4 regions of the Agrobacterium sp. 22-210-1 genome follow, and region 2 is predicted to be linked to each of the others. Evidence: riboswitches for the same ligand, from Rfam matches in the RefSeq annotation. Region 2 holds a riboswitch; each other region holds the start of a gene.
What was found. A riboswitch is a leader RNA that binds a small molecule or an ion and turns the genes downstream of it on or off. The one in region 2 is predicted to bind cobalamin.

Region 1 (3,264 bases), on a different contig from region 2:
GGTCGTTTTCGGTTCTCAACCGAAACGGATCGGAAGACCATTCCGGTTCTCCGGCCGGCACCACATCCATGTGGCCGGAGAGGATGTAACCGGCGCGATCGGCCGGGCCGAACGTGGCGAAGAGGTTGGCGCGGTCGCCCTCCGGACCCGGCAACAGCGAGACTTTCGCGCCTTGGCTTTCCAGGTAGTCGGCGATCCATCCGGCAATATCGCCATTGGCGGTGCCGACAACGGACGGGAAGGCGACGAGACGCTCAAGGATTTCGATTGCGTTCATGGTCGTCCCCGCTGGTCGTCCCCACTGGCCGGTCGTTTATGCTGGCCGGATTATTCCTCGCAGAAGCTTAGAGTGGCCGGCGGCGTTTATCTGCTGAAATGCCGGTGATTTCGGTAGATTGTTGTGTCCTTCCAGTGCTTTCAGAAAATTCCTGCCGGCAGGGCCGGTTATCTTCGGATGTCATGGGCTGGGCTGCCGGGACCGAAGGTTCCGCGCCGGAGGGAATGAGAGCCGTTTGCTATGGAGCTGCTCAAAGTCGATAGTTTCGAGTTGCGGACCGTGGATATCGCGGATGTGGAGGCGGATCACCTGCATGCCCTCTCCATGGCTGTCGGATGGCGGTATCATGCCAATGAATGGTGTTTCCTGCGCCAATGCGGTGTCGGCCTTGCGGCGCTGGACGAGATCAACCGGGTTGTCGCGACCGCCATGCTTTTTCCCTATGATCGGGCTTTTGCGACGCTTGGCATGGTCATCGTTTCCCCACGCCTGCAGGGGCAGGGCGTAGCACCCTGGCTGGTCAGGCAGCTTGTGGCGAAATATCCTGCCGCTGCCTTGCGGTTGAATGCCACGGAGGTGTCGCGGCGGCTTTTTGCGGGGCTCGGTTTTACCGGAGATACGGAAAGGGTGCATCTTCTGCGCGGCAAGCCCCGCTGCACCACTGAAACGCCGCAGCTTGGCAAGAAGCAGAGGATCGAGCCGGTTTCGGAAGATCATCTGTCCGCCGTGGAAGATCTGGACCGGGAGGCTTTCGGCGTTTCACGCCGGGGCGTGCTGCGGCGTCTCCTGCGGGAAAACACCGGCTATGGCCTGTTCGAGGCGGATCGTCTGGCCGCCTTCGCGCTGCGGCGGGCGGCAGGGCGGGGCCACATCATCGGCCCGGTGGTTGCGGAGGGGGAAGCCGAGGCAGTCGCGCTGGTCAGGCGGCATTTTGCCGATCTCGACGACCAGCTTGTCCGGCTCGATGCCGTGCGCGATGACGGTTTTTTCACCGATTTTCTGGCGCAATCCGGGCTGGTGGTGATTGAAACACTGACGACGATGTCAAAAAATGCACCGCAGCCGGCAGGCACCGGCTCTGCTGGTATCTTTGCTCTGGCAGGCCCATCCCTTTGCTGAAGCGCGCCGCATCCCATCGAATTCATGTCACGCATTTTGGGTTCCTGTCGTGTGCATGCGTTTGTCGCAGGACAGTTTTCACACCCTTGGGAGACATTCTTTGGCGATTGACGCCTCGCCTCTTGCCCCTTATGTGAGAAGACGACGGTTCCTGCAGCCGAAAGGCGAAGGGATTAATAGGGAACATGGTGCGGGTGATTTTCATCGCCCAATGCCGTGGCTGCCCCCGCAACTGTAAGCGGATTGCCGCTCATCCCCGTGACGCCTTAAAGGCGTCATGCCACTGCATTCTCCGGAATGCGGGAAGGCAGATGAACGGCGCAAATCCGTGAGCCAGGAGACCTGCCGTCAAAATATGAACCATCGTTACGGGCGGGGAAGCCCGGAGGAGGAAATTGTAATGTTATTTCATAACATTTGGTTTGCGTCCCGTCGTTGTTCTCCGTACAAGACGTTCCGCTGTTGCTGCGCGTTCTAACGCCTGCTGCTCTGGAACAAGCGATTTAATTTCGACTGGAGAACACATGTTTAATCCTGGACGCCTGCCGGCCTATGCCGGCCTTCTGGCCGCTGTGCTTGCGGTTTTGCCTGCCGCTTCCGCTCATGCTGCCGAAACGGTCTATCCCCTGACGATCAACAGCTGCGGTCAGGACATCACCTTCAAACAGGCGCCCGCCCGCACGGTATCCGTTGGCCAGAGCACGACCGAGGTCCTTTATCTGCTGGGCGTTGCCGACAGGGTGGTGGGTACGGCGCTGTGGATCGGCCCGGTTTTGAAGGGTTATGAGGAGGCCAACGCCAAGGTGGAGCGGCTGGCCGACAATGATCCGAGTTTTGAGGCCGTTGTCGGCAAGAGGCCCGATCTCGTAACGACGCAGTTCCAGTGGCAGATCGGCCCCGAAGGTGTTGTCGGAACACCGGCGCAATTCGCCGAACTCGGTATTCCCGTTTATACCTCGCCTGCCGATTGCGTCGGCAAGGATAATTCCGGCGGCGGTGACGGCGTGCGCAAGACTGGCTTCACCATGGAGCTGATCTATCAGGAAATTCGCGATCTCGCGAAAATCTTCAACGTGCAGGATCGCGGCGAAGAGGTTGTCGCCGATCTGAAGAAACGTGAGGAGGCAGCCCGCGCCAAGATCGCTTCGGCGAATGGCAAGATTTCCGCCGTCTTCTGGTTCTCCAGCGCCGAACTGGATATCGACCCTTACGTGGCGGGCCGCCATGGCGCGCCCGGTTACATCATGTCGGCGCTCGGGCTGAAGAATGTCATCGAAAGCGATGAGGAATGGCCGACCGTTGGCTGGGAAACCATCGCCAAGGCCAATCCGTCCGTCATCGTCGCTGGCAAGATGGATCGCCGCCGTTTCCCGGCCGATGACGTTGCCGTCAAGCACAAGTTCCTCGCAGACGACCCCGTGGCCAGCATCATGCCCGCCGTCAAGCAAGGCCATGTCTTCGACATGGATGCGCAGGCGATGAACCCGACCATCCGCACGATCGAAGGCATTGAAACGCTGGCCGAGGCGATTTCGGCCGCCGGTCTCGCCAAGTGAACGGTTTTTCCGTCAATCTCGGCAGGGCGGGGCTGGCTTTTGCCGCGCTTGCCCTGCTGCTCGTCGCGCTGATGGCCGGAGCGGCCATCGGTGAGACCGCCATTCCCTTCGACGTGGTGGCGAAAACCATCGCCAACCGTGTCTTTCATGCCGGTTACCCGCTGGAGCCGCTGGATGAGGGCATCGTCTGGAGTTACCGTCTGAGCCGCGCCGTTGTCGCCGCCTGTTGCGGCGCTTCGCTGGCGCTTGCCGGTGCGGTGCTGCAATCGCTTTTGCGCAACCCGCTGGCCGACCCCTATATTCTCGGTATTT
Region 2 (3,264 bases):
CTTCCATTTGGACGAAGCTTGTGGGCGGGGCCGTGATCGCGGCCATTGCCGGCTATGGCATTTTCGCCTGGGTCACCGCGCCGCAGCGTCAGGCGCCCAGCCATTGGGTCAGCCTCGGCGAGCCGGATCTGGCCAATGGCGAAACGCTGTTCTGGGCGGGTGGCTGCGCAAGCTGTCATGCCGCACCGGATGCCACGGGTGACGCGCTGCGGACGCTCGCCGGCGGGCAGCCGCTGAAAAGTCCCTTCGGCACCTTCCATGTGCCCAATATTTCCTCTGATCCGCAGCACGGCATCGGCAGCTGGACGCTGGCGGAATTCGGCGATGCCATGACGCGCGGGGTGGGAAAGAACGGCGAACATCTTTACCCGTCCTTCCCTTACGCTTCCTATGCGCGCATGACGCAGAAGGATGTCAACGACCTGTTCGGTTATCTGAAAACCCTGCCGGCCAGCCAGAATGACGCGCCGGATCACGATCTGCCGTTTCCCTTCAACCTGCGCATGGCGCTCGGCGGCTGGAAGTTCCTGTATTTCGACACCTCCGCACCGCCGCGCGTCGAGCTTGCCAATGCCAATGCCGAATTGCTGCGCGGCCAATATCTGGTGGAAGGGCCGGGCCATTGCGGCGAATGCCATACCCCGCGCGATGCTCTCGGCGGTTTCCTGAAAGACAAATGGCTGGCCGGCGGCCCCAACCCGGAAGGCGAGGGCCGTATCCCCGATATCACGCCCGGCTCTCAGAGCATCGGCGCCTGGACGACGGCCGATATTGCCGGTTATCTGGAAACCGGCTTCACCCCGGAATTCGACAGCGTCGGCGGCTCCATGGTCAAGGTGCAGCAGAACATGGCGCGTCTGACCGCCGAAGACCGCAATGCCATTGCCGCCTACCTTAAGGCGATCCCGTCTCGGTAAGGCGATACTTCGCCCGACGGATGACATTGAATGAGGTGCGTTGCCGGCCGTATGAACATCTCGCCGCCATTGACTCCCGCACTTACCCGGCGGATAACATGACCGTGATGGTTCCTTCCGGGCGTTCCGGAAGGTGAAAAGGGAACACGATAGGGAGTCGATCCTCATTCGTGGCTGCCCCCGCAACTGTGAGCGGAGAGCCTGAAACGAAATGCCACTGGCAAGCCATCTCGCCCCTATTCAAGGCGAGGGCGATGCCGGGAAGGTGTTTCAGGTTTTGACCCGTAAGCCAGGAGACCTGCCATCGCGGAAATGTCCATGCCGGCGGGGTGTCCGGAAGAGCGGAATGTCAGGGTCGTCGGTTCGATATCCCTGTGTCAGTCTCGTATCCCCGTGGTGAAGTGTATCATATGCGGTCTTGTGGCTTTGGCCATTCGGCCGCTTCTTATGGCGCGGGGTCGCGCCGGGAGAGGGGTCACCATGTCTATCCAGCAGAATACGGCCAATGCAGCCGTTTCAGCAAAAACGGGCAGCTTCGCGCAATCGCTGACGGCGATCGTGCTGGGCCTGTTCGTCGTCGGTTTTGTCGGCTTTTCGCATGTGGAAGCCGTTCACAATGCCGCGCATGACACGCGTCATGCCAATGCCTTCCCCTGCCATTGAGGGAAAACGGCATGTCATTTTTTCGCAATATCGTCTTTACCGCCGTCCTGGTCGGCATCGTCGGCGGTTTGGCCGTCTCGGCCATGCAGGCTTTCGGCACCACGCCGCTCATCCTTCAGGCCGAAACCTTTGAAAGCGCCGGCGGCGAAGCGGCCCATAGCCATGATGCGGCAGCACCCGGCGCTGCTGTTCCCGCCCATGAGCATAATGACGAGGCATGGGCTCCAGCCGATGGTTTCGAGCGCACCGCCTATACTGTTGCTGCCAATGTGCTGACCGCCATCGGTTACGCGCTTGTTCTGACCGGTCTCATCTCGCTGCGCGGCACCGATGCCGGCTGGCGCGAAGGCCTTCTGTGGGGCGTTGCCGGTTTTGCCGCCGTGATGCTCGCACCGATGATCGGCCTGCCGCCGGAATTGCCGGGAAGCCCGGCCGCAGCACTTGAGGCACGGCAGATCTGGTGGCTCTCGACGGTTGCCGCAACCGCCGGCGGCATTGCACTGATCGCGTTTCGCCGCGAGCCCTGGGCCATCGTTATGGCTCTGGTGTTGATCGTCGCGCCGCATGTGGTGGGCGCGCCGCTGCCGCCGGAAGGCGAACATGCGCTGGCGCCGCTGCCGCTGGAACGGCAGTTCATCGTTGCCGCCACCATCACCAGCTTCGTTTTCTGGGCGCTGCTTGGAACATTGAGCGCGTTTTTCCTGAAACGCTTCCAGTCGGCGTAAATCCATGCAGGACGCAGCGGAGTGGAGTGACGAACTCGATGCGCTGCGTTTTGCCGTTCCCGGTCACGGCGCTTTCTGCGCCGTGCACCGCCTTGCCTTCAAGGCCGCTCTGGGCAAAAGTCCCGATCGTGATGCGGCGCTTGCCTATTTTTATGACCACGAAGCTGCCTTTGCCGCTGCGGCAATCGCCAAGATAAAACGTTCAAACTTGCCCGCCGGCCGCAGCCTGCATTTGAACAGCCGCGATATCCGCCGTGCGATTGCCGGCGAGGGGCCGGAGTTTGCGGCGCGTGTCTGCCGGGTGCTTGATCGGCACTGACTGGCCTGATGTTCCCACTTCCGTCATACCGGCCTTGAGCCGGTATCCGGCCAGCCCAGGTCCCTGGGCTGAAAAGACTCTTCTCGCCGCGCAGACGCGCGTCGGCTGGATTCCGGCTCAAGGCCGGAATGACGGGGAGGTGGAGAGATTGTACGGCATCAAGACGGCTGCGCCTTACCGATGCTCCGCTGCAAAAACCTGAAGTTCCGCCGGCTTCCGGACCAAAGAGGCCGAGGTTTTTCAGAATTTCCACCGCAAAACTCACCGGCGCGCTGCCGGCTGCCGTGATGATGCCGCCATCGCTGACCGCCTTCGGCTGGTCGCGATAAAGACCATCGCCATTATAGGCCGGATAGGCCTTGTGTGAGGCGAGCGAATTGCCGGTATGGGCGACATGGTTCAGGATACCCGTGCCCGCCAGCGCGCTTGCCGCCGCACAGATACCGGCAACCAGCCGGTCCTTTTCGCGAAAGCGATGCACCAGCCCGCCAAGATCGGCGGCCGCGCCCTTCTCCCAGCTGAGACCGCCGGGAATGACGAGCGCATCGATGCTGTCAGGATCAAGCGCAGCATGGGAGGTTTCGGGTGTCACATTCAGCCCGCCCATCGATGTTACCGGCCGCCCGTCCGGGCTGGCTTG
Region 3 (3,264 bases), 830 kb from region 2:
ACACGCAGCAGAAAACATGAGACCAGTTCACCACGGCTCTTTTTGCCGGCGTTGAGGAATGTCGGCGTTGCCGGCTGGAAGCGGCCGGAAATGATCTCGTCCATCAGGTCGCGGGCAAGCTGCTCATCGCCGCGCGCCAGAGCCAGCGCCACCATGCAGACGCGGTCCTCGTAACGCTCCAGATAGCGTTTTCCGTCGAAGGTCTTCAGCGTATAAGAGGTGTAATATTTGAAGGCACCGAGAAAGGTCGGAAAACGGAATTTCCGGGCATAGGCCTCGTCATAGAGATCTCGAACGAAATTGAAGGAGTACTGGTCCAGCACCTCCTGCTCGTAATAGCCCTCCGTCACCAGATAATCGAGCTTTTCCCTGAGGTTATGGAAAAAGACGGTGTTCTGGTTGACGTGCTGCAGGAAATATTGCCGGGCCGCAAGGCGGTCCTTGTCGAGCTGGATCTTTCCGTTCTCGTCGTAAAGGTTCAGCATCGCGTTCAGCGCATGATAGTCCAGAGCCGCTTCGAGCGGTTTCTGAGTTGTGGCTGCCGGCTGTTTGGCGTCCTTGCGCAGCGCGCTCGAGGTTAGCGTGTCCAAAATCGTTCCAATCCATGTTTGACGTTGGCGACATCTTCCTCCGTGCCGAGAAGCTCGAAGCGATAGAGAAACGGCACTGCGCATTTGCGCGAGACGATATCTCCGGCGGATGCGAAAGCTGCGCCAAAATTCGTGTTGCCCGCCGCGATGACACCGCGAATGAGATTTCGGTTGGAGGGCTCGTTCAAAAACCGGATGACCGGCTTCGGCACTGCCCCTTTCATACCGCCGCCGCCATAGGTGGGGGTAACGAGCACATAGGGCTCCGACACCTGAGGCACGTCATCCTCAGCACCGAGCGGCAGGCGAAACAAGCGCCGCCCGAGCTTCATAAGGAAACGATGCGTGTTTTCAGAGCGGCTGGAATAATAAACGATCAGCCCCATCACGCTGCCGCCTCAGCTGATCGCGCCGATCATATCCGGCCGGAAACCCGCCCAATGGCGTTCGCCGGCGACGACCACGGGAACCTGCATGTAACCGAGGCCGCGAACGTGATCGAGCGCATCCGCATCTTCAGAAATATCGACGATCTCATAGGGGACACCGATGCGGTCCAGCGCACGATAGGTGGCGGTGCATTGGACGCAGGCGGGCTTGCTGTAAACGGTGACGGTCATAATTTCCCTTTCGAAGCCGCTTTACACACGGCTCAACATTGCCGATTGCGGTCGCAATCGGGTGGATGGATCTGTCATTCAGGTGAGGCGCACGGCTTAGAGGGTTTGTCGCATTTCCGGACGGAAACCGGTGTCCCTGAAAATGTTCCGGGCCGCGTAAGATCACTCTCTACGCCGATGAGCGCAGGAACTTAAAAAAATGCACTGGCATGACTTCACCCCGAAGCTTGTTCTGGAGGGGGCAGAAAAGGGCGAACGCAATTCATTTGCGCCATACCTTCCTTCCGGACACCCCGCCCGTGGACGTTTGCGCTCAAGGCAGGTCTCCTGACTTGCGGGTCACAACATCTGTTCCGGCCTTCCCGGAGCTTTTGACCCCAGTGACCCAAATCGGAACGATGCTCGCCGCTTACAGTTGCGGGGGCAGTTTCGGCCTTGCTTCGCCATAATGGCGTTACGCACCGAATTCCCGTCTTAGCTCCCAATCCTTGCGAATCGGAAGAACCTCGAACACCACATATAGTATATGAGGAAATTTTCACGTCAATGAATAGACACAGGAAAGCCCCACCCTGTGGATCAAAAAGATTCAACACATGGTCAACAAAGGCTTAACGACAAGTGCGCCTTGCCGCCACAGGACGGGAAAGCGTTAATCTATTCCCAGATATCGATGTGAATATCGGCGGGGCGGGTATTCTCGATCACCCTTTTGCCGTTGGGAAGATCGTTTTCAAACAGCTTGGCGTGGACCGCAGCTGCATCAAGACCATAGCCCTGCCATCTGTTGCGCAGCCTCTCTTCAAGCACCGCGACGGACGGTCCAACGAAAATGGTGAGGTCGAAGTTATCGGAAAGCGCTGTCCAAGGCGCCTCGTTGAGCAGCAGATAATTGCCTTCAGCCAGGATGAAGCGGGTCTCAGGCGCGATGGCGCGGGCGGAAGCAATGGCGATTTCGCGGGAGCGGTCGAAAACCGGAACAAGCACCTCCTGCCCGCCCTTGCGAACGGCAAAGACGATATCGAGAAAACCACGCACGTCGAAGGTTTCGGGCGCGCCCTTACGCGACAGCAGCCCTCGCTCTTCAAGTATGCCATTGTCCATATGGAAGCCATCCATCGGCAGGACGGCGGCCGTTTCGTCCCGTGCGAGCAAAGCATCGCAAAGGGCATCCGCCAGCGTGGATTTGCCGGCCCCAGGGGGACCGGCAATAGCGAGGATAAAACGGGATTTACCTTCTGCCCGCCGAAGAACGTCTTCGGCGATCGTTTCAAGCTTCAGCGTCATGCGGCAAGCGTTTCCTTCGGCGCTTCCTTGGCGCCGGTCATGAAGGCGACGGCGTCGGACATGGAGTAGTCCTTCGGATTGATGACGCACAGGCGCTTGCCGAGCCGGTGGATATGGATGCGATCCGCAACCTCGAAAACATGCGGCATGTTGTGCGAGATGAGAACGATCGGCAACCCGCGCGAGCGCACGTCCAGAATAAGCTCCAGAACGCGCCGGCTTTCCTTGACACCAAGCGCCGCCGTCGGTTCGTCGAGTATGACGACCTTGGAGCCGAAGGCCGCCGCGCGCGCCACCGCTACACCCTGCCGCTGGCCGCCGGAGAGGGTTTCCACCGCCTGATTGATGTTCTGGATCGTCATCAGGCCGAGTTCCGAGAGTTTCTCGCGGGCGAATTTTTCCATGGCCGGACGATCCAGCGCGCGGAAAAGACTGCCCTGAATGCCGGCTTTGCGGATTTCCCGGCCGAGGAACATATTGTCGGCTATGGAAAGCGCCGGCGACAGCGCGAGGTTCTGATAGACCGTCTCGATGCCGGCCTTGCGCGCCTCGATGGGCGAGCGGAACTGCACGGGCTGGCCTTCCAGCCTGATCTCTCCCTCATCGGGCGTCACCGCACCGGAAATCGCCTTGATGAGCGAGGATTTGCCGGCGCCGTTATCGCCGATCACGGCCAGGATTTCTCCGGGATAAAGATCGAAATCGGCATGGTCGAGGGCGGTTACCCGGCCGTAGCGTTTGACGAGATTGCGTGCTGTGAGAATGGG
Region 4 (3,264 bases), 740 kb from region 2:
AAAACAAAGGCGCGCAGGCCATAATCCTTGTCCTGCAGGCCCTTGATGATGCGCAACCCGTGGCTCTTGCAGAGCGCGTGCAGCGCATCGACATCGCTTACCATCATATGCGCCACGTTGAAGGGCGCTGCCTTATGGGTGGGCTGCAATGTCAGGTGCAGTTCGGCATTGCCCTGTTTGAGGATCATGAAACCGACGGGGTTGCCGTTTTCGAAGGTTTTTGTGAAGCCCAGCACACCGACATAAAAATCATGGGCCTTTTCGATATTTCTGACAGGAAGCATTGCGGCGATCCGGCCGAAGCGGATGCCGTGATCGGCGATGGTATTCATCGCGGAACCTCGGATCTGGGAGAAACGGGGAGGGTTACGGGCGGTGCCGGAACGCTGGCGTTTTTTCCGATTTGAATTTGCAGGACGGTGCCTGCGGTCATAGGATCATAATCACCGTGGCGGCGAAAGCAAACGGAATGTCTGCACCAGCCAAGGGACCGATCCAGACTATCGACAGCCCGGGAGGCAGCATGCGCAGTTCCATCGAAATCTTCAACATCCGCACCCGGCAGATGCGGGTGGTGTGGCAGACGCCGGAATTGTTCGAAGCGCCGAACTGGTCGCCGGATGGCAAATATCTGCTGTTGAACAGCGAGGGGTTGCTCTATCGCCTGTCCCCATTCGGTGACGCCTCACCGGAGAAGGTCGATACCGGCTTTGCGACGCAATGCAACAACGACCACGGCATTTCACCTGACGGTTCGCTCTATGCCATTTCCGACAAGGTAGAATTCGGCAAGAGCGCCATTTATCTTTTGCCATCGACGGGCGGCACGCCGAAGCTGATGACGAAGAACCTTCCCTCCTACTGGCACGGCTGGGCGCCGGACGGGAAGAGTTTCGCCTATTGCGGCATTCGCGATCAGGTCTTCGACATCTATTCCATGGATATTGAGAGCGGCGTCGAAACACGCCTTACCCATGGCGAGGGCCGCAATGACGGGCCGGATTATTCGCCTGACGGTGGGTGGATCTATTTCAATTCCAGTCGCACGGGGCTGATGCAGATCTGGCGGGTGCGGGTGGACGGTTCCGCCGTCGAGCGCATTACCGACAGTTCCTATGGTGACTGGTTTCCACATCCGTCTCCCAAAGGTGACAAGGTGGTGTTTGTCTCCTATGGCGGCGATGTCTTCGACCATCCGCGTGATCTTGATGTGCGGGTGCGGCTGATGGATATGGATGGCGGCAATGTTGAAACGCTGTTTGATCTTTTCGGCGGGCAGGGGACGATGAACTCGCCCAACTGGTCACCTGACGGGGATGAATTCGCTTATGTGCGCTATTTCCCTGTGGAATGATGCGATTTGGTTTTCGTTGAGGTCACATTGCCGCACCGCCCTTACGATACTTGCATTCGCAAGTCCTCTTGATCATAAGTTTTCTCGTCAGGTGCCCGCCCTTGCGGCGGGAGAATCGGGAATTCGGTGAGAAACCGGAACGTGCCCAGCGCTGTGAGGCGGATGCCCTTTTCACAAGCCACTGAAGTTATTCGGGAAGGCGAAAGGGGCGGATGAAGTCGAGTCAGAAGACCGGCCTGGCAGGATAGACCGAACCGCGCGGACGGCGGCAGGTTGCTGAAGAGGCGCGTTGTGCGCGCGAAACCGGTATGGTTTCGGCACCGGCGCGCCCGCATTGTTGGGGTTAAACGATGCCGACCGATCCGTCCGCTGGCGATCCATTGCAAGCCAGCCCATTCGACCATGCGCTTTCGCCCGCCCGCCCGTTTTCCGGTGCGGAGCGCGAGGCGATCTACCGCGCCATCGAGACGCGCCGCGATGTGCGCGACCAGTTCCTTCCCGATCCGCTGCCGGACGAACTTGTCGAGCGTCTATTGAAAGCGGCGCATTCGGCTCCCTCGGTCGGTTTCATGCAGCCGTGGAATTTCACGCTCGTCACTGATGCTGCCATCCGTCAGGCGGCCTTTGTGGCCTTCAGCCGCGCCAATGAAGAGGCAGCGGCGATGTTTACGGGCGAGCAGCAGGCGCTTTATCGCAGTCTCAAGCTCGAAGGCATCCGCAAGGCGCCGCTCAGCATCTGCGTCACCTGCGATCCCACACGCGGTGGCAAGGTGGTGCTGGGCCGCACCCATAATCCGCGCACGGATGTCTATTCCACCGTCTGCGCCATCCAGAACCTCTGGCTCGCGGCGCGTGCCGAAGGCGTCGGCGTCGGCTGGGTCAGTATTTTCCACGATAGCGACATTCGCACCATCCTCGGTATTCCCGACCATATTGAAATTGTCGCCTGGCTCTGCCTCGGTCGTGTCGATGCGCTCTATAACGAGCCGGAACTGGCGGTGAAAGGCTGGCGGCAGCGCGTGCCGCTGGAGGAGCTGGTGTTTCGTAACCGCTGGGGCGGTTGACCGGCGACATCCACCCCTCCCGGCCGAAGCCGGGAAGGGTGGTGGCGACCGTCTCTTCAAACGACGGTGCAGTTAAAAAGATTGAGGATGGGGTGAATGGGGCTGGCGAGGCTGATCGCGCCGCTTGCGCCCCAGAACAATCCGACGACATTGTTGCCGGCGGTGTCGATGACAGCGCTGCCGCTATCGCCCGGCTGGCTGAAGACCTCGCCGGCGCGGCGCGGCGATATGCCGATCTGGTTGCGCATATTCGGCTGCTGCACGTCGTAAAAGCCGGAAACGACGCCATTGGTGATATTGCTGGTCACGCCCGATTTCGTGACATTCATGTTGAGCGCCGCAACGGCCGCCCCCACCGGCGAGGGGAGGTTGTAGATTGCGCCGATGGTGGCGAGCCGGCCATTCGCCGGGCTGGCGACGGCCGCATCGACGCCATAGGTCGTTCCCTGATAGACGATGTTGCCTTTCTGGAAAGCGACGATATTGGCGGCAAGATCGCCAAACCAGGTGCGCGCCGGCTGCGACACGTCATCGCCGACCTGGGCATTGTCCCGGCAGATGACATGCTCGTTGCTCATGATCAGCGGCGTTCCGTTGGCGGCCCGGACGACCAGCCCGATGGTGCCGACGGTGTCGGTCCAGGACCAGTAATCCGGGCTGCCGCTGATGCCGCCGACCATCGGTTCCACGACTTTTTCGCGCGGGTTGTCGGAGAGGCGTCTGGGGTGATCCTTCCATTCCGTCCCGGGCGCGGGCAGTTCTCGCACCGCCTCGCTCGGGCGGTCGAAGGATCCTTCCCGCACCTGCAGCGGCGCGCCGCCCAGCGTCGTCATCAGACCCGCCTTC

Region 1: it holds a riboswitch for cobalamin, as region 2 does, so the genes downstream of both, ACQZ5F_RS14990 (ABC transporter substrate-binding protein) here and ACQZ5F_RS08845 (CbtB domain-containing protein) in region 2, are expected to answer to the same signal.
Region 3: it holds a riboswitch for cobalamin, as region 2 does, so the genes downstream of both, nrdH (glutaredoxin-like protein NrdH) here and ACQZ5F_RS08845 (CbtB domain-containing protein) in region 2, are expected to answer to the same signal.
Region 4: it holds a riboswitch for cobalamin, as region 2 does, so the genes downstream of both, bluB (5,6-dimethylbenzimidazole synthase) here and ACQZ5F_RS08845 (CbtB domain-containing protein) in region 2, are expected to answer to the same signal.

What each region holds. Positions count from the first base shown of each region.
Region 1 covers NZ_JBNWCI010000002.1:448,378-451,641, reverse strand. Annotated here, with positions in the region: gene argE (acetylornithine deacetylase) at 1-277, opposite strand, end outside; gene ACQZ5F_RS14995 (GNAT family N-acetyltransferase) at 518-1,396, shown strand; cobalamin riboswitch at 1,525-1,760, shown strand; gene ACQZ5F_RS14990 (ABC transporter substrate-binding protein) at 1,921-2,952, shown strand; gene ACQZ5F_RS14985 (FecCD family ABC transporter permease) at 2,949-3,264, shown strand, end outside.
Region 2 covers NZ_JBNWCI010000001.1:1,760,280-1,763,543, reverse strand. Annotated here, with positions in the region: gene ACQZ5F_RS08850 (cytochrome c) at 1-917, shown strand, start outside; cobalamin riboswitch at 1,009-1,237, shown strand; gene ACQZ5F_RS08845 (CbtB domain-containing protein) at 1,398-1,580, shown strand; gene ACQZ5F_RS08840 (CbtA family protein) at 1,592-2,305, shown strand; gene ACQZ5F_RS08835 (hypothetical protein) at 2,310-2,624, shown strand; partial or broken gene ACQZ5F_RS08830 (type 1 glutamine amidotransferase family protein) at 2,799-3,264, opposite strand, start outside.
Region 3 covers NZ_JBNWCI010000001.1:2,594,207-2,597,470, forward strand. Annotated here, with positions in the region: gene nrdE (class 1b ribonucleoside-diphosphate reductase subunit alpha) at 1-590, opposite strand, end outside; gene nrdI (class Ib ribonucleoside-diphosphate reductase assembly flavoprotein NrdI) at 578-976, opposite strand; gene nrdH (glutaredoxin-like protein NrdH) at 989-1,210, opposite strand; cobalamin riboswitch at 1,511-1,734, opposite strand; gene ACQZ5F_RS13005 (nucleoside triphosphate hydrolase) at 1,868-2,497, opposite strand; gene ACQZ5F_RS13010 (ATP-binding cassette domain-containing protein) at 2,494-3,264, opposite strand, start outside.
Region 4 covers NZ_JBNWCI010000001.1:1,015,558-1,018,821, forward strand. Annotated here, with positions in the region: gene ACQZ5F_RS05195 (glyoxalase superfamily protein) at 1-332, opposite strand, end outside; gene ACQZ5F_RS05200 (TolB family protein) at 524-1,354, shown strand; cobalamin riboswitch at 1,427-1,608, shown strand; gene bluB (5,6-dimethylbenzimidazole synthase) at 1,705-2,418, shown strand; gene ACQZ5F_RS05210 (chymotrypsin family serine protease) at 2,475-3,264, opposite strand, start outside.